One region of the Exiguobacterium sp. s130 genome, then DNA from elsewhere that is predicted to be linked to it. Evidence: riboswitches for the same ligand, from Rfam matches in the RefSeq annotation. Region 1 holds a riboswitch; each other region holds the start of a gene.
The links. Region 1 has a riboswitch for thiamine pyrophosphate ahead of thiD (bifunctional hydroxymethylpyrimidine kinase/phosphomethylpyrimidine kinase). Riboswitches for the same ligand answer to the same signal wherever they lie in the genome.
Positions count from the first base shown of each region.

Region 2: it holds a riboswitch for thiamine pyrophosphate, as region 1 does, so the genes downstream of both, tenA (thiaminase II) here and thiD (bifunctional hydroxymethylpyrimidine kinase/phosphomethylpyrimidine kinase) in region 1, are expected to answer to the same signal.
Region 3: it holds a riboswitch for thiamine pyrophosphate, as region 1 does, so the genes downstream of both, HZS85_RS09995 (thiamine phosphate synthase) here and thiD (bifunctional hydroxymethylpyrimidine kinase/phosphomethylpyrimidine kinase) in region 1, are expected to answer to the same signal.

Region 1 is NZ_JACSNI010000005.1:99,791-105,835, reverse strand. Features, by position in the region: gene HZS85_RS13070 (CHASE3 domain-containing protein) at 1-103, shown strand, start outside; gene HZS85_RS13065 (ArsR/SmtB family transcription factor) at 148-516, opposite strand; gene HZS85_RS13060 (hypothetical protein) at 575-916, opposite strand; gene thiE (thiamine phosphate synthase) at 1,030-1,668, opposite strand; gene thiM (hydroxyethylthiazole kinase) at 1,658-2,425, opposite strand; gene thiD (bifunctional hydroxymethylpyrimidine kinase/phosphomethylpyrimidine kinase) at 2,406-3,209, opposite strand; TPP riboswitch at 3,325-3,435, opposite strand; gene HZS85_RS13040 (murein hydrolase activator EnvC family protein) at 3,500-4,777, opposite strand; gene HZS85_RS13035 (murein hydrolase activator EnvC family protein) at 4,979-6,045, opposite strand, start outside.
Region 2 is NZ_JACSNI010000003.1:218,620-224,664, forward strand. Features, by position in the region: gene abc-f (ribosomal protection-like ABC-F family protein) at 1-1,763, opposite strand, end outside; gene HZS85_RS08780 (DUF1002 domain-containing protein) at 2,039-2,920, opposite strand; TPP riboswitch at 3,114-3,220, shown strand; gene tenA (thiaminase II) at 3,294-3,989, shown strand; gene HZS85_RS08790 (hypothetical protein) at 4,041-4,349, shown strand; gene HZS85_RS08795 (glycoside hydrolase family 3 protein) at 4,380-6,045, opposite strand, start outside.
Region 3 is NZ_JACSNI010000003.1:456,287-462,331, forward strand. Features, by position in the region: gene HZS85_RS09965 (hypothetical protein) at 1-272, shown strand, start outside; gene HZS85_RS09970 (hypothetical protein) at 352-645, shown strand; gene HZS85_RS09975 (DoxX family protein) at 674-1,162, opposite strand; gene HZS85_RS09980 (MFS transporter) at 1,290-2,474, opposite strand; gene HZS85_RS09985 (OsmC family protein) at 2,665-3,090, shown strand; gene nagZ (beta-N-acetylhexosaminidase) at 3,087-4,307, shown strand; TPP riboswitch at 4,364-4,466, shown strand; gene HZS85_RS09995 (thiamine phosphate synthase) at 4,549-5,142, shown strand; gene HZS85_RS10000 (FAD-dependent oxidoreductase) at 5,139-6,045, shown strand, end outside.

The DNA.
Region 1 (6,045 bases):
GTGTCTCAGTCTCTCTATTCTGTCCTTTTTATTAATTAGTGCGACAATCTTTTTTTCCCACCGGTTCGCACCTAACAAGTCAGACGAATCGTCCTTAGAGTAAACGAAAAGCGCAGCTTTGGCTGCGCTTTTCGTTTACTCTAAGAATTATTCAGATACTGCTTTTCCCTCTTGTACATGCTCCATCGCCATATGAACAAGCGACGACACATGATGGTCATCTAAAGAATAATACACGACTTTTCCATCTTTACGAAACTTGACGAGCCCTTGTTTTAACAGGGAGCGAAGATGATGAGATGCTGTCGCAATCGAGCAGTCGACAGAAGCAGAGACATCACAAACGCACAATTCCTCTTCGATCGTCAACGCATAAACGATTCGTAGTCGTGTCGCATCTGAAAGGATCTTAAATAATTTTCCGATTTCAAGCGTCGGAATCGTATCAACGACTTGTCCAATCTCAGACGCACGCTGTTCATCAATAGCAATCGTTTCACAACGGGGAATGTCCATGTCCGTCACCTCGTTTCTATTTCTATATTGCACCATGAGAAACAGGACATTTGCAAGTTCAGCGCATCCGCCTACGAATGAGCCAAAATACAACCCATCCCCCTACGTAATCACCGATATCCCAAACGATTCGATTTTGATCGACCGCACGTACACCGATATCGATGATCTTCGTACTCTCCAATCGATTCCTATAACGCTTACGTAATCGAGCAGGAATCGGGAGACGAAGCAGTATTCGATAATAGATGTCTAAGTGGGTGTGTCCCCAAATTTCTGTAGCGATCGAACTTGTCTTGATATACAACGGACGTTTGTAGCGTCTTTCATACTTTTCCTTCAGCAAGAGAGCCATTTCATAAGATACACGATTAGGACGCGGAAATAAAATTTTCCCCAAATGGTAGATCCCCCGATTATCTACGCGAATGATTTGTGGTTCCAATCGATACCGGATCCAATAGCCCCGAAAACGGATCGTCTGCCATTTCAATACAATCACCTCTGAACGGATTATACCCTGTTCTGAAGAGATTGATGCCATTCCCGTACAGCATCTGTCATATGTTGTGCAGCACGCCGTCGATCTTCTTTAGCAAAAATTTCCGAGATGACCGCATATCCTTCTAATGGGATAGGAAGAGAAGCGACATTCGTTGCCGTAATTCCGCCAATGCCAATTAAAGGTAAGCGCACGGCTTCGCGAATCGCTTGAAGCATCGTGTGTGACATCGAGTCGGCGTCTGCTTTCGATGACGTCGCAAATAGAGAACCTACACCTAAATAAGATGCTCCATCTCGTTCTGCTTCAATCGCTTGCGCGACGGTTGCTACCGATACGCCGATCACAGTGTTCGGTAAGAGACGTCGCGCTGCGGTTAGAGGAATATCTTCTTGTCCGATATGCAAACCAGCTCCGACAAGTAACGCAATATCAATTCGGTCATTGATAATCAAAGGAACATCATGACGATCCGTCAGTCTCTTTAACCGGACTGCCTGTTCGAAGAATTCCTTTCCCTGCGCTGTTTTTTCCCGTAATTGTATAATCGTTGCACCACCTAAAATCGCTTCTTCAACGACCGTTTCGATTGCAACTCCCGGATGATATCGACGATCTGTCACCGCATAAATGGAATAATCAATTGACATGTTCTACCACCTCCATCAAATCTTGCTCCGTCATCAGACTGATTGCATTGAACAACTCTCGTTTGAAATTACCTAGACCTTTTTCTGATGCTGCCTGTTCTCCTGCTTTTCCCATGATAAATGTTCCGTGGACTGCTGCCTCAAATGCAGAATATCCTGCACCAAGAAAACTCGCAATCAAAGAAGCTGTCATACACCCCGTACCTGTGACGTCTCCGAGACGCGGCGTACCTACTTGTAGTTCCACTTCGCGCATGCCATCCGTGATGTAGTCGATTGGACCTGTGACGACAATGACGGACTTTTGTTTACGAGCGAATGCACGAATGATTTCTCGATCCATGATCTCATCACTAGCAGCATCGACTCCTTTTGTTCGTCCATTCTCCCCAAGCAATGTCTTGATTTCTGAAGCATTTCCTTTAACGACCGTACATCCGAGTCTACTCAATTCTTTTGAAAAGGACGTACGCAATGATGTGGCTCCCGCTCCAACTGGATCAAGGATGATCGGAACGTTCAAGCGTCTCGCTTCGCTTGCGGCGAGTCGTTGAGTTGCTTGCATGTCTGCATCAATTGTTCCAATGTTCAAGACAAGAGCTTGCGCGCGTCGAACCATCTCTTCCACTTCGCGAATATCCTCCGCCATGACTGGAGATGCGCCAACGGCAAGTGTGACATTGGCGCAATCATTGATCGTGACTGTGTTCGTCAAATGATGAATGAGTGGTTTGTGTTTAAGAATGGTCGTAAACATGTGAATCCCTCCAAAGTGAATGAAAATGATGTGTCGGTCCAATCCCTTGTCCGAGAGCAAATCCATGACGAATCGCCTCTGTAACATACTTCTTGGCCTGACGTACACTGTCCGGTAAAGCTTCTCCAAGTGCCATCCGTGCCGCAATCGCTGCAGATAAGGTACAGCCTGTTCCGTGAGTATGTTGATTATCTAACCGATCTGATGTGAAACGGTATTCTTCTTGCCCGTCCCATAATAAATCCGTGGCAGCTCCCGGTAGATGTCCACCTTTTAACAAGACAGCTCCAGTCTCCATAGCCAACTGATGCATCGCAAGTCGCATCTCCTCTAGATTAGTAACTGATTGCCCTGTTAAGCGCTCTGCTTCCGGTAAATTTGGTGTGACGAGTGTCGCAAGTGGCAGTAACTCCGCGATTAGTGCTTCCTCTGCCTCCGTCCGCAATAGGGCATGCCCGCCTTTTGCGACCATGACAGGGTCTAGTATGATTGGAACTGTCTGTTTGCGAAGATGTGTTGCAATGACGTGAATCGTTTGTGCATTCGAGACCATACCGATTTTGATAGCATCCACACGAATATCTGAAAAGATTGAAGCTAATTGGGCATCAACGATTTCCGATGATAACTCTTCTACTGCTTGAACGCCCAGTGTATTTTGAGCCGTTACCGCTGTCAAAACACTCATCCCATAAACGCCCAATGCCGAAAATGTCTTTAAATCTGCCTGAATTCCAGCTCCACCACCGGAGTCAGATCCCGCAATCGTCAATACATGTTTCATATTTTTCTCACCTTTCCATCGAGCAATGTAAGGGAGTTGTTACCGACAAAAAAAGCGTCGACCGCTGTAAAAAAGCAGTCGACGCTATACGAAATCGTTATCCAACCACTTCGGTATCCGTTCGGCTCAACTTTCCTACGCTGGTATTATCCAGTTCAGGTAATAGGGTCGAAAACAGATTGGTTTTCCTCTCAGCCGGATTCCTCCAGCTCCCCTAGTTGCTCAAGTATTCATTTCGCCTTAACTGTAGCATAGCGGCAAGAAAAAAACGAGCCGAAGCTCGTTTTGAATTATAGATATGCTAATGGATTAACTGCATTCAGAGGAGAAGAGGCACTGTACTGATAGCCTCCGACATGTAGTTCGAAATGCAAGTGTGGTCCTGTTGAATTCCCAGTACTACCAAGTGTTCCAACTTGCTGACCTTGAGAAACTGTTTGTCCTGCATGAACAGATAACGAACTCATATGAGCGTAGACTGTCGTATAGACTTTCCCGTCAAGGAAGTGAGAAATCATGACGTGATTTCCATAAGGCCCACCACCTGAAGCTGTAATGACCGTTCCAGCTGCTGCTGCGACGATTGGTGAGCCGACCGAACCACTGAAATCGACACCATTATGGAACGTATAGCCGTTCGCACCGCTTGCTGGTCCAAACCCTTGTGATACGCCACCAGAAGATGGACGAACGAATTTCCCACCGCTCGAAACAACGGGTGAAGCAACTGAAGTAGGTGATTCTGAACTCTTACCTGCTTGTTTTGCTGCTTGAGCATTCGCTTTAGCGGCTTTTTCAGCTGCTGCTTTCTCGGCTGCTGCTCTTTCAGCCGCCACTTTAGCTGCTGCCTTCGCTGCCGCAATCGCACGTTCTTGAGCTTCAAGTGTCGCTTGTAGTTCTTTCGCGTCTAGAAGTTCTGTCGTAAACTTCGTCTTACCTTTTCTTAATTTTTTAAGCGTAGCACTGCGTTCTTTCATTTGAACTTTCAACGCTTTTTTTTGTTCGATTAATGTTTTCTTCTCTTCAACCTGCTCCGCCTTTTTTTCAACGAGCGCTTGTTTTGCTTCCGCTAGCTTTTGTTGGGTTGCGATGTAATCCGAAATCATTTTATCATCTTGCTCCGCGATTTTTTTCCCTGCCATGACACGACTAAATAAATCACCTAAATCCTTCGATCCAAAAATGACTTCTTCCCATTTGATTGAGTTTCCATCGTTTTCTTGGAAGACACGTAGACGATCACCGAGTAGTTCTTCTTGTTTTTTCAACATCTCTTCGTAGCGAACGATGTCTGCTTTTAATTCATCGATTCGCAAATTCAATTTCTCGATTTGTTTATTTTTTTCGGAAATCTGAAAAATCTTTTCGTTGATCGCTGCATCGATTCGATTGATTTGACGTTGTTCTTTCGAAATTTTCGACTCTTGTTTTTTAATTGCTTTTTCTAATTTACGTTGTTCTGCGGCATTTTCAGCCTTTTTTTCTTTGATCGTTGCTGCCGCAATTGGTTGTGTTCCTGTTATAAGTAATGCTCCCAAAACAATGGTAGAAATTAGTTTTTTTAGCATATATCGTTTTCCTCACTTATGTTTTTCATATTTTATTATAGTATTCAAGTTTCTCTCATATCTGAAATAGATTATAGCACCCTAATCGTTTCAAAAAAATTTCATTTACATTTCAAATGAAAACATTTTTTGTAATATAATCATTTATTTTTTGAAAATCGCAAAAAAAGAACCGCTGCATAAGCAACGATTCTTTACTGTTTAAAACATCGTCATTGGGTTCACTGAGCTGGCTGGACCAGTTGCACTATAGCTGTATCCACCGACGTGGATTTCAAAGTGTAAGTGTGGACCAGTTGAATTCCCAGTGCTTCCACGTAAACCGATTTGTTCACCTTGACTGACGCGTTGACCTGCGTGAGCATTGAGTGCGCTCATATGAGCATACAATGTTGTGTACGTTTTACCGTTTAATTGGTGAGCAATCATGATGTGGTTTCCGTAAGGACCACCACCTGATGCTGTAATGACTGTTCCTGTTGCAGCTGCAACGATTGGAGTTCCAACCGGACCACCAAAGTCGATCCCGTTATGGAACGTATAACCGTTTTCTCCACCTGCTGAGCCATAGCCTTGCGTGACAGCCCCAACCGTTGGATGGATGAACAGACCACCGGATGATGGTGACGGTTTAGGTGTCGCAGGTGCTGACGGTGTTGGCGCAGCTGGTGCTGGCGCAGGTGTAGATGCTTTTGGAGTCGATTGTTTCGTCGAACCAGAAGGTTTCGCGGCTTGCGACGCTTTCTCTTGTGCTGCCTGCTGAGCCGCTGCTTCTTTAGCTGCTTGTTGCTCAGCTTCTTTTTGAGCCGCTGCTTGAGCTGCTTCAGCTTCTGCTCGCGCTTTTGCTTCACGTGCTGCTTGAGCTTGACGCTCTTTTTCGATACGTGCTTCACGTTCACGTGCTGCCTTTTCAGCTGCAATCGCTTTTTCTTGAGCAATCAGAATTTGCTGGACTTCTTTTGCATCCATCAATTGTGTTTCAAATTTCTCTTTTTTCTTACGTAATTCTTTTAAGCGTTTGTTTCGCTCTTTTAATTGCGATTCAAGTTCTGCTTGTTGGCGTTTCAATTCTTGCTTTTCAACAACCAATTGTGCTTTCTTGTTTTTCACTTCTTGTTGTGCATCCGCTAATTGCTTTTGCGTATTTTGATAATCCGTGATCATTTTATCATCTTGCTTTGAAATCGATTTTCCGGCCATGACACGGCTAACGAGGTCACCGACGTTTTTTGCCCCAAAAATGACTTCTTCCCATTTAATCGAGTTCC
Region 2 (6,045 bases), on a different contig from region 1:
AGTTGCTGTTGGATGCTTTTAGAAACGGTATCGGTCGGTTTTTCACGTTTTGTTAATTTCTGTTCAAGCCGCTCGATCTGCACTTCTAACTCGTATTGTGACAAGCGTTTTGGTTTTTGAGGGGTTACGTGGAGTGAGGAAGACGTAGCGAACTCAGTACGCTTCTGTTGAGCATACGTATACGTACCATGATAACGCGTCAGACCATTTTCGAGCCACAGGATCTGCGGAAAAAGCCGATTCAAGAAATAGCGGTCGTGTGAGACGGCAATCAATGTACCAGAAAAATTCTCGAGTGCTTCTTCGAGTGTCTCTCTTGATTCAATATCGAGATGGTTCGTCGGCTCGTCGAGAATTAATACATTGATCGACGAATGAACGAGGACGGCGAGTTGCAATCGCACACGTTCTCCTCCGCTTAGTGACAAAATGGACCGAAAGACAGTTGGTCCAAAGAACAGGAACCGGGCTAGGATATGGCGGGCTTCCGCTTCTGGAACGGCAATCCGGTCTCTAAACCAGTCAATTAACCGCGCGTCCTCCTCGAAATGGGCATGCTGGGACAAGTAACCGACATGATTCGATGGTCCACGCGTGAGTGTGCCTGCCTCTGGTGATAATTCGTCAAGCAGCAGTGAGAGCAATGTCGATTTCCCACTCCCATTCGTTCCGACGATCGCGACCCGATCCTGTGCCATGATCTCGAACGAGACGTCATCAAAAATGTGGCGGATTCCGTAAGCAAACGAGAGTTCTTCAGCGCGAAAGACGACTTGACTCGTATGATCGGTAGAAGAAAAAGAGACATCAGCGGTTTTGGCTTCGAGTTGCGGTCGTTTGATCCGTTCGATTCGCTCGAGTGCCCGCTCCATCGATTTTGCTTTACGGAATAATTTCTCACTCGGTGGAGATGCTTCGTTTGCCCACTGCCGTAGTCGACGAATCGCTTCCTTCATCTTCTTGATTTTTTTCTGTTGTTCCTGATAGGCGTGGAACTGTTCCATCAAGCGACGTTCTCGTTCGACGACGAACGCACTGTAGTTCCCTAGATAGGAGGTCAGTTCACCATCTTCAAGCTCGACGATCGAGGTGACGACGGCGTCTAAGAAGACCCGGTCGTGAGAGACGAGCAGGATAGTTCCAGTGTAGTCCCGTAAGAATTGTTCTAACCATTCAACGGCAGCTAAATCAAGATGGTTCGTCGGCTCATCAAGGATTAGGAGGTGTGGTTCCATCAGCAACATGCGACCGAGGCAAATCTTAGTTTGCTCACCGCCGCTCAACTGATGGAAAGGGCGAGTGAGTAACGGACGTAAATGTAATCCGTTCACCATGCGCTCGATCTTCGAGTCGAGTAGATAGCCATCTTTTTGTTCGAATGCATTTGTCGCTTCCGCATATCGAACGAGTAGTGCATCCAGATCATCTGGCGCTGTCGCCATCAAAAGCTCCAACTGTTGCATCCGAGAACGGATTGCGAGGATCTCTTCAAACGCCGCCCAAAGGACGTCGAGTCCGGTCATCGTTTCGGTATAAGTGGGAAGTTGTTCCAAGTAGCCAATCGTCAAACCGTTCTTTTGATAGATGACGCCACCGTCCGGTTGGTCAAGGCGAGCAAGTAAGCGGAGTAATGTCGTTTTACCACTCCCGTTTCGTCCAATCAGACCGACACGATCGTGTTCGTTTAAGAAGAGGGAAACGTCCGTTAAGATCGTTTCGCCTCCGAATTGTTTTGTCAGATGTTGAATGTCGCAAATCATCATAATGAGTTGATCCTTTCGCGCGCATTAAAAAAAGGAGAGCGCAAATAGCACTCTCCCTAGTGTGTGAAAGATGCGCTTTGCTGTATTTTTCAATCATGAAGTTCTAAAAAGGGCAGACGGGTGCCTTAGAACGCCATTCCATGAAAAATCGCGCGCAACAGATACAATTGTTCCATTAACCAATGTTTGCACGCAGCAAAGTCCATCATTTCACACCACCTTTCGTTTCAGATACAATCAGTTTACCATTATCTTGTTAATTGCGGAAGTCTGAATTATTTGAACACACCAGCAATCGAGCTGAAGAAGTCACTCAGACCATCAAATAATTTAGCGAAGAATCCTTTTGTCTCCTCGGACGTTGCAAACGCATGGATGTCTTGACCAGCATTTTTTAGTCCACTCTCGATTTGCCCCCAGTTGATGTTCGCTTGCTCCATTTGATTGAATAGATTCGTCAACCGATCCATCTGTGCATCAGACAGTTGGATGTTGTTGTTTTGAATGACTTGGACGATCAGGTTTTCGATCTCGACTTTTGTTTCCGGTTTTTGATTGGCGATTTCGGCCTTGATCTCATTCATCAAATCAGCGACTTTATCTGTCCCGACTGTCTTCCCGACGTCTGAAGTGACCGATAATTCTTGCTGTGCTAAATCTTTCCGTTCGTCACTCAGCTTGATTCCGGTCTCAGCCGAAGTTTGATCATAGGCTTTCATGATTCCTGTCAGTGCCGATGTTCCAGTCACTTTATAAGGAGAAGTGATCGTGATGTCGGCATCTTTGACACCTGCCGTGACGAGAGCGTTCAAGTACATATCCTTCGTCACCCACGTAATGTTTTCCGTCGCAACGGAAAGTCCGTCACCTTTTTCCGTCAATTCGATTTTAGCGGATGAATACATGTTGCCACCTTTTTGCGACTGGGGAATGTTTTTCCCGAGATATTTTTCTTCGTCAGCAGAAGTGGCGATGATCGGCGTGATGCCTTCCGGTGCATTGAGACGGGAAAGCACCCAAGCCTTATCCTTTGCGCCGAGCGACTCCCCGAGAGTGACGATTGTTTTATCAACGACTTGCTCAGCGGATGCGGCTGTCGGAAGTAATAAAGCAGAAGCGATAACGGCTGACGCCATGATTTTTGTTGGTGTATGCATAATGAATTCCTCCAATTGTAAGTAACAGAATGAACTATAGTATCAGGTACTAAAATTAGTGTACGAGAACGAAAGAAGTTCGGAATCGGTCTGTAGATGGAGACGGCATCCGTCTTCTGACACTCCATAGTATAGCGAAAAGAGGACAACTTGACTTCCATTTTCAGCATGCTATAGTGAATTTGAATCGAATAATGACCACTAGGGGAGTCGGTAGACCGACTGAGACGAACGAAGACGTTCGGACCCTTTGAACCTGATTAAGTTCGTACTTACGGAGGGAAGTGGCGTCAAGTCTTGTTCTTCTTGCGCCATGCCCGTGTGTTTCGGGGTGGTGTTTTTTCGTATCATACTAAACGAGGAGGATGAGATCATGACATTCACACAAGAAATCAAACAAGCGGCACAAGCGTATTGGGATAGTAGTTTTACCCACCCATTCGTACAAGGAATCGGCGAGGGAACGTTACCGCTCTCGAAATTTCGGCATTACGTCATGCAGGATGCCTATTATTTAAAACACTTTGCGAAGATTCAAGCGAAGGCAGCGTCAAAAGCAGACGACTTCGCGACGATCGCGACACTTGCCGAGCATGCTACTTCGACTTACGAGGCAGAGTTGAGCTTACATCAATCATTTTTTGAGCCGCTCGGTATTACGGAAGCAGATCTTGAAGCATTTGAACCGGCACCGACAGCATATGCTTACGTCTCCCACATGCATCATGCGAGTGAAGGGACGCTTGGTGAGACGATTGCTGCCATCTTGCCATGTTACTGGTTGTATTATGAAGTTGGACAACAATTATTGACGTGTACACCGGATGAAAAAATCTATCAGCAATGGATCGACACATATAGTTCGGAATGGTTCAAAAAGGTCGTCTTTGAACAGATTGCACGGCTTGATGCGTTGGCGGAACAAGCAAGCTCGGCTGAACGAGAGCGGATGAAACGGCATTTCGTGACGAGCTGTTATTATGAGTTGCTATTTTGGCATATGGGATGGACGGAAGAAACGTTTACGTCGATTTACGAGACGATTCCAGCACGGACGGTATCTTCTTAAACGAATAGATGGTAGAATTAGGTATATATCATAGTGAGAGTAGGGATCAAAATGGAAATCTTTATCATTTTGCTGATCATTATCGTTGCCTACGTTGTACAACGTATGCTTGGAAAAGCGAACGTTAGATTTGCTGGATATATCATCCCCCTTTTAGTGACGATGTATGGCACATATGCTACCATCTGGAATTTGAAGGTGACGTTCAAGTTTGAATTTAGCGTCGGTAGCTTCATTTCGACTGTCATAATGATTGTCATTTATGGACTGCTGATCTACTCACTTTACCGCGTCTACCATCGTGCGAAAGAAGAAGCGGAATATCCGTATCAAGCATTAAAAGACCGAGGCATCCTTTAAAGGGGGCTCGGTCTTTTGTGTATCATGTTCTCATTTTTTCCAGTTTTTAAAGCCATCACCGAATTCGAGATGCAGTTGATCGGTAAAGACACCGTTCTGAAAGACCGGCACATCAACCGGTAAAGTGCCTTGCGGTTTGAACGTTCCGAAAATTGCTCGAATACCAGCAGGGAGGTTCGGTCCCGCTGATTTCAGATTGCCTGCTTCAGAGTCCGGTCCGTTCGGATCCCCTTTAAAACCATAGACGAGGACGTGTGCCGGTGCGTCCGGTTGAACGGCGACATCGTATGGATTACGGAGGCTAAGCAAGGCGGATGGTGTATTTGTTTGTTTCGCATACCGGAAGATTGAAGCTGGAATCGCTTGCTCTGGTGCAGTAGGCAGTAGTTTGGCACTCGTATTGACGTTTGAACCAACGATGATGTAATCTGCTGCATCGAGTTGTGCCCGTAGTGTCGGGTTTTGGTCGAGCGGTAGCGTAGTAGCCGAGTAATTCGCTGTCGTTACGTGCCAGTTCCGGTTCTTAGGCAGGGAAGCAATCGTCTTTTTCATGCTGTCCGTTTGATCCGTCGCAGGGGCGATCACAAGAACGTTTGCATTCTTTTTCGGCTTGAAGGGTAACGTCCGCTGATCATTTTTCAGGAGTGTGACCGCGGCTTCCGTCATCGCGCGTTCTTTTGCTTTATGTTCGGGACTACCGACGATTTGGTTCGCTTGCGCGAGTTTATCAGCTAAGGATGTCGTATCCGTCGTGCCATTCCATATTCCGCGTTCTGCCTTCAGCGTCAGGATCCGCTCGACCGATTGATCAATCCGTTCCTCTGACAGACGTCCGTCTTTGACTGCCGCAATCACGTCCTTAAAAATCTGGTCGAGTTTTGTGACATCCTGCTCGGAACGAAGAATCGTCGGCATGAGCGCGATGTCGACACCGGCGTCAAATGTTTTCAGAACGGCTTCTGATTCCGTAAAATTGTCGGCGATCGCCTGCATATTCAAAGCATCCGTGATGACGATGCCATCGTAGCCGAGTTTTTCGCGCAGTACGCCCGTGATGACGTCATCCGACAATGTCGCAGGTAAAGGGAAAGTGCCGTTTTTTGACGTGACGACTTCAGACTCGATTTGCGGCATTCCGATGTGTCCTGTCATGATCATATCGATGTCTTCGGCGATGGCTCGCTTGAACGGGACGAGCTCGACTTGTTCCAGCTCCTCCAGGGACCGGTCGACAACCGGCAAGCCATAATGGGAATCGATCGCGGTATCGCCGTGACCCGGGAAGTGTTTCGCGGTCGCTGCGACGCCTTCAGTTTGAATACCCTTCATCAAAGCGGAACCGAGCGTTCCGACGAGCTCCGGGTCACTTGAGAACGAGCGAACACCGATGACGGGATTTCCAGGGTTACTGTTGACGTCAAGAACCGGACCGAAGTTGACATTGATGCCAAGCGCATGCAGTTCGGAACCGATGATATGACCGGCATCATTGGCATACGCGCTACTACGGGTCGCACCTAACGCCATATTGCCGGGTAAGTTCGTTCCTGTTCCGAGCCGAGTGACGATGCCACCTTCTTGGTCGATCGTGACAAAGAGCGGAATATCGTTGCTGTCATCTTGTTTGACGACTTCTTGCAGATCATGAACGAGTTTTGTCGTCTGTTCGGTTTCACTGACGTTCTCAGCAAACAAG
Region 3 (6,045 bases), on a different contig from region 1:
CACAGTTAAGCTGGAATACGTTCGATATGGAGTCGGAAAAATATACAGTACATCAAGTTCCACTTCCTGATCGTAAAAAATTCCCGGATGGAGGTGGATTCCCGGTCTCTATTTTGGAAAATGGACGCATTTATTTTTCTTATCAGCTAAAAAATGATGATTACAGAGTATTGGTTTTCAATCCGACATCAGCAAATATTGAATATGAAGGAAACATTACGAATAAAAATCCAAAGATTAAGTTATCACTAAGTGATATGCGATTGAAGTAAGTTATAGAAATTTCATTCAATCACTTGAAACCTCCCGTTTTCTTCCAACGTATAAAGACTATACAAGGGGGGAACTCACATGCAATTCTTGATTTTTGTCATCTTCGCAGGTGCTCTGTATTGGTTCTACTACAGCTTCTTACTGGGGTACCGTAAGAAAAACATCACGCTGACGTTTGACGATCGGTTTTATTCACTCGACGAACATGTCGCAGCCATCGAACAAAAGCTTGCAACGGATGGACGTTCAGCGCGTTATCTCGGTGACCGTCGCTTTGAAGTCGATGGCAAACCTTATCTGTTCCTCGAGCGGACAGTCCCAGTCGGCGGGATTCCGACACAGCAGACGATTCTCGAGCAACAAAAAAAATAACTCTCCCGCGTTTGGGAGAGTTTTTTCGTTAGACCGGAATCCGGTCGAGGGGATGTGGTTGTTGCGACGAACGATACCAGCGCATGATCCAGTGATCAATACCGATTTGATACGCGTAGCGTCCTGCAGCAAGTAAGACGATTGAGGTTGCTAAGAACAACGGGTTTAACGCAATCGTTCCAGCAAGTAAGTAATTGAGATTCATGATGCTTCCGACGACCAGTGCAGGAACCGTCAACAGACTGAGAATCAACAAGATCCCGACAATGAGTTCCGCGAACGGAATCAAGACGTTGATCAGCCCGACGTTTGGTAAGGCAAGTTGCTCGATCCACGTCGCGTACCACGAACTGACGAGTGCGTCTTCGCCAGTTGACTTCGCGAGTGCTCCTTCAAGAAACGACCGTGCATCAAAGCCATTAATGTACTTACCGATCCCGGCGATGAACCACTGAATTCCGAGCCAAAGTCGGATGATCGTCAATAGACCAAGACCGATGATGTGTAATGCTTTCACTTTCAGACACTCCTCTACTACAACATAGTCCCCATCATACTGAAAAATCATCAGTAAGATAGGGACTATCATCATAACGTCATCGAACCGTCATCGACCTGTTACAAAAAAGGATAAGGTAACGGTTTCATGACCGTTGATCGAGGCGATGACTGATTGCAGTTAATAAAGCAGCAACGAGCGCAACCAGTCCACCGACGAGTGCCGTGTTCATCATCGGACCGTTCGCATAGACGATGCCACCGAGTGCCGAACCAAAAGCAATCCCGACGTTACTCGCAACCGGCATCAAGGAAGCGGCGAGTCCTTTTGCTTCCGGATTGAACTTTTCAGCAAGGTCGATCAAGTAGATCTGTGTCGAAGTCGTTAGTAGAATCGACATCAACGACATCAAGGCGATGTTGAACAGACCAAGCGGAAGGGATACTGTCGTGAAGTATAATGCAGCAAGGACGATTGCTTGTACGACGAAGACGAACCGTAAGCGACCCATCGGATTTTTACTTGCAATCTTGCCGGCAAGGATGTTACTGAAGATCGAGACGACACCGTAAGCGAGCAGGATCGGACTAATCCATGTCTTCGCGATGCCGAGTTCCGTTTGCAGGATCGGCACGAGGTACGTGTAGACGACGTAAGTTGCTCCGAAGCCGAACGACGGAATGAAGAAGGCGATCAGGATCCGTGGATTAGCGAGCAATCCAAGCTGCTCCTTGATTGAACCGGAGCCCGTCGATTGCTGGACGGGAACGATCTTCCACACAGCGAGGAACGCAATCATTCCCATGACTGTCGTCAGCCAAAACGTGGCTGCGAAGCCAGCGTGTTGACCGATGAACGTACCGATCGGAACACCAAGGACGTTCGCGAGTGTAAAACCACCGAAAATGAACGAAACGGCGACACCGCGCTTCGCGACAGGTACGCCATCGCTTGCGACGACCATTGCGAGCGAGATCAAGACACCGGTCAGGATGGCTGTCAGGATGCGGGTGGCGAGCAATACTTCGTAACTTGGAGCAAAACTACTGGCAAGGTTCAGTAAGACCCAAACGAGTAACAGACGTAGAATCAGGCGACGCCGTTCCAAGTGACCGATCAGCGACATGACAATCGGTGTACCAATCGCAAAGGAGATGGCAAAGGCCGAGACGAGCGTACCGGCTGTTGCGATCGTGATATTAAGAGCTGAGGAGATTTCAGCGAGGATCCCGACGATGACGAATTCGCTTGTTCCGAGAACGAACGTCAGGAGCGACAACGTGGCGATCAACAGCCAATCGCGTCGACTTAAACGAGTAGTAGGTGACATGGATGATTCCTCAATTCTGGCGCTTGCGCGCGAAACTATGAGTAACAGGATAGCATGAAACGATTTCGTCGGGTATCGCAAAGCGAGAATTCGGGAAAAGAACCATTATTCGAAATAGCGTGTGAATTTCCAGGCTTGCTGTTTTTTGCGTATACTACAGAAGAAGACTACTGACAAAGGAGTGGAAACGATGCAAGCGACAGTGACATGGAACAAACAGATGGGGTTTAGTGGACAGACGGAATCAGGGCATCATCTTGCGATGGATGCAGCACCGGAGAACGGTGGCGAAAATCAAGCACCACGACCGACTGAACTGCTGCTACATGCCGTTGCCGGCTGTACTGGAATCGACATCGTCTCGATTTTAGAGAAGATGCGCTTGACGATCACTCATTTCGAAATGGATATCGAAGGGGAACGGGCAGAGGATCATCCGCGGCGTTTTACGTCGATCTCGATTCATTACCGGCTTGAAGGTGATCTCCCGGAAGATAAGGTCCGTCGCGCCATCTCGTTATCAAAAGATAAATATTGTTCGGTTTCGCAATCCTTGAACGCTGAGATTTCCGTCTATTATTCCATCAATGGTGTCCGGAGCGAGGATCCTTTGTGAAGAAAGTAGCACTGATCGGTTGCCTGTTGCTTGCAGGGTGTGCGCAGGAGACGACGGAACCAACGAAACCATCACAACCAGCAACGAAGCAACCGACGGAGGCGAAGAAATCAAAGCCTGAGCCGACAAAGGAAGAACAACAACAAGCACGATTAAAGCAGCAACTTGAAGCGATGTCGACGTCAGAAAAGATCGATCAATTGCTCTATATCGGAGTTGCCGGAACGGAACTTTCAGCAGCTGACCGGAAATTGTTGCAGACGCATGCGATCGGTGGGGTCTTACTGCTTGGTGGGAATATTACGTCAGAAGATCAACTCTTGACGTTCACGCGTGCCATTCAAGAAACGAACCAAAAACCGTATGTTTTCGTCGGGGTTGATGAAGAGGGCGGACGGGTCAGCCGGGTACCGGATCAACGATTACGTCTCCCGACGAGTCAACGGATGGCGCAAGGTGCAGATGCTGCAAAAATGGAAGATGTCGGACGTACGCTCGGTCACCTGTCACGATTTTATGGGTTCAACATGGACTTCGCACCGGTCCTTGACGTCAATAGCAATCCGAACAATCCAATCATCGGCGACCGTGCGTTAAGTGCTGATCCGAAGACCGTTGCGACTCTCGGTACGGCCCTGATGCACGGGATGCAAGAGACGGGAACGATTCCGGTCGTCAAACATTTTCCCGGTCACGGCAATACGAGTGTCGATTCCCATGTCGGTTTGCCGAAAGTGACAGCATCAAAGGAAGAACTGAAGCGAACGGAACTGTTACCGTTCCAAGAAGCGATTCAAGAGGGCGCCGAGATGGTGATGGTCGCCCATATTCTCTATCCCGCGTATGACGACCAAAATCCATCTTCGCTCTCGAAGCCGATCTTGACTGACCTCTTGCGTCAACAACTCGGATTCAAGGGTGTCATCATCACGGATGACCTTGTCATGGGGGCGATCACGAAACGATATGGTCTCGCGGAAGCGGCACGCCAGGCACTTGTCAATGGAGCTGATATGGCGATGTTTTCGGAAGCAGGTGCCTATCCGAAGGTCCACACCGAAGTGATGCAAGCCGTTAAAGACAAAACGCTGACGCCTGCGATGCTCGATGCTAAAGTGATGCGGATCTTAAAGCTGAAGCAGACCTATGCCGACAGCCAGAAGCAACAGCGACCGACGAAATCGGAGCTTATTCAGCAAGTGGAAGCGCTCAACTAGGACTAGCGAAGTAAAGCAACTCATGCTAGACTAATGGGGCAAGCCAATTAAACACGAAAAGACACTAGGGGAGTCTCCCAGCAGACTGAGACGGAAGTATCCGGACCCTTTGAACCTGATCTAGTTCGTACTAGCGGAGGGAAGTGGCTCGAAACCTTAGATATCCTTAGCGCTTTAGCGCATTTTCGGACCACTCCCTTCAACGTCGGGAGTGGTCCTTTTTCGTATGGAAAGGAAGAACATGATGCGTTTACATCTGATTTCGACGGGATCCATCAATCCACGCGATGGAGTGGAAACCTTTCAATCGCTTCAACCATATACGGATCAGCTTCATCTTCGAGAACCGAATTTGTCGGCAGCAGAATTGCTAGAACTGATTGACGCGCTCCTTGCGAAAGGGTATTCGCCTAATCAATTAACCGTTCATGACCGGGTCGACGTCGCCCATGTCGCTGGTATCGGTGTGCAGTTGACGCGACGATCCTTATGTGTCCGCGATGTTCGGCGACACTTTCCGGATCTCATCATCGGGAAATCCGTCCACTCTCTGGCAGAAGCACTTGCAGCAGAAGCGGAAGGAGCCGACCGACTGCTGTACGGTCATATTTATCCGACAGCGTCGAAACCAAACGTGCCACCGCGAGGGATCGACGCCTTGAAGCAAGTTGTCACCTTCACGACGAAACCAGTCATCGCAATCGGCGGGATCACTCCTGATCGCATTCCTGAAATCGCAGCGACCGGTGCAAGCGGAATCGCCGTCTTATCCGGTATTCTCGGTCAAGCGGACCCGCATGCTGCCATTCAGCGTTATCAGGGGGTACGGGTATGACAGATCACATCATCATCGGCGGTGGAGTCATCGGTTTGACGCTTGCTTACAGTCTCGCTTGTCAGAACGAATCCGTTCTTGTCCTTGATCGCGGAACATGCGGACAAGGGACGAGTCGGGCGGCTGCCGGGATGCTTGCGACGGACATCGAGCTGAGAGAAGAATTGCATACGCTTGCCGCTCGAAGTCGCCGTCTGTATCCGTTGCTCGCACGTCGCCTTGAGAACGAGACCGGGATCGATTGTGGCTACCGGAAACAACCATTTTTATTGAAACGAAATGGACAAGAATACTTATTTCCATCGGTCGGTCAAATCGATCCGCGACGACTGACGACTGCATTGATGCATGCCTTACGAAATCGTGGGGTACCAATCGAAGAACAGGTGGACGTCACGCGAATCGAGGAGAGTAATGATTTCATTAGGGTTGAGTCGAACATGGGAACGTGGACGGGACGAACGGTGACGGTTGCTGCCGGACGCGGGTCCCAAGCCTTGCTCGATACAGCTGGCATTTCGATTGCGACATATGGGGTCAAAGGGGAGTGTCTGGCGGTCCGTCTCGCAGGTCAGCCATTACGCTCGATCCTGTTTGATGACGCCGTCTACCTCGTACCGAAAGCGGACGGACGGATATTGATCGGTGCGACCGAACTACCGCACGACGAGACGATCGGTGTTAGTGTCGCAGGAGTCACGTCACTGCTTCAAGCAGCAGAGCGTCTCTATCCATCGATCCGTGATGCTGTCATCGAAGAAGTCTGGTCAGGCGTACGACCACAAACAGAGTCCGGCTTGCCATATATCGGAGTCGCTGATTCATCCCGGCGGATCTTTATAGCGACGGGGCATCATCGGCATGGCATATTACTCGCACCGGCGACAACGGAAGTCTTGGCAA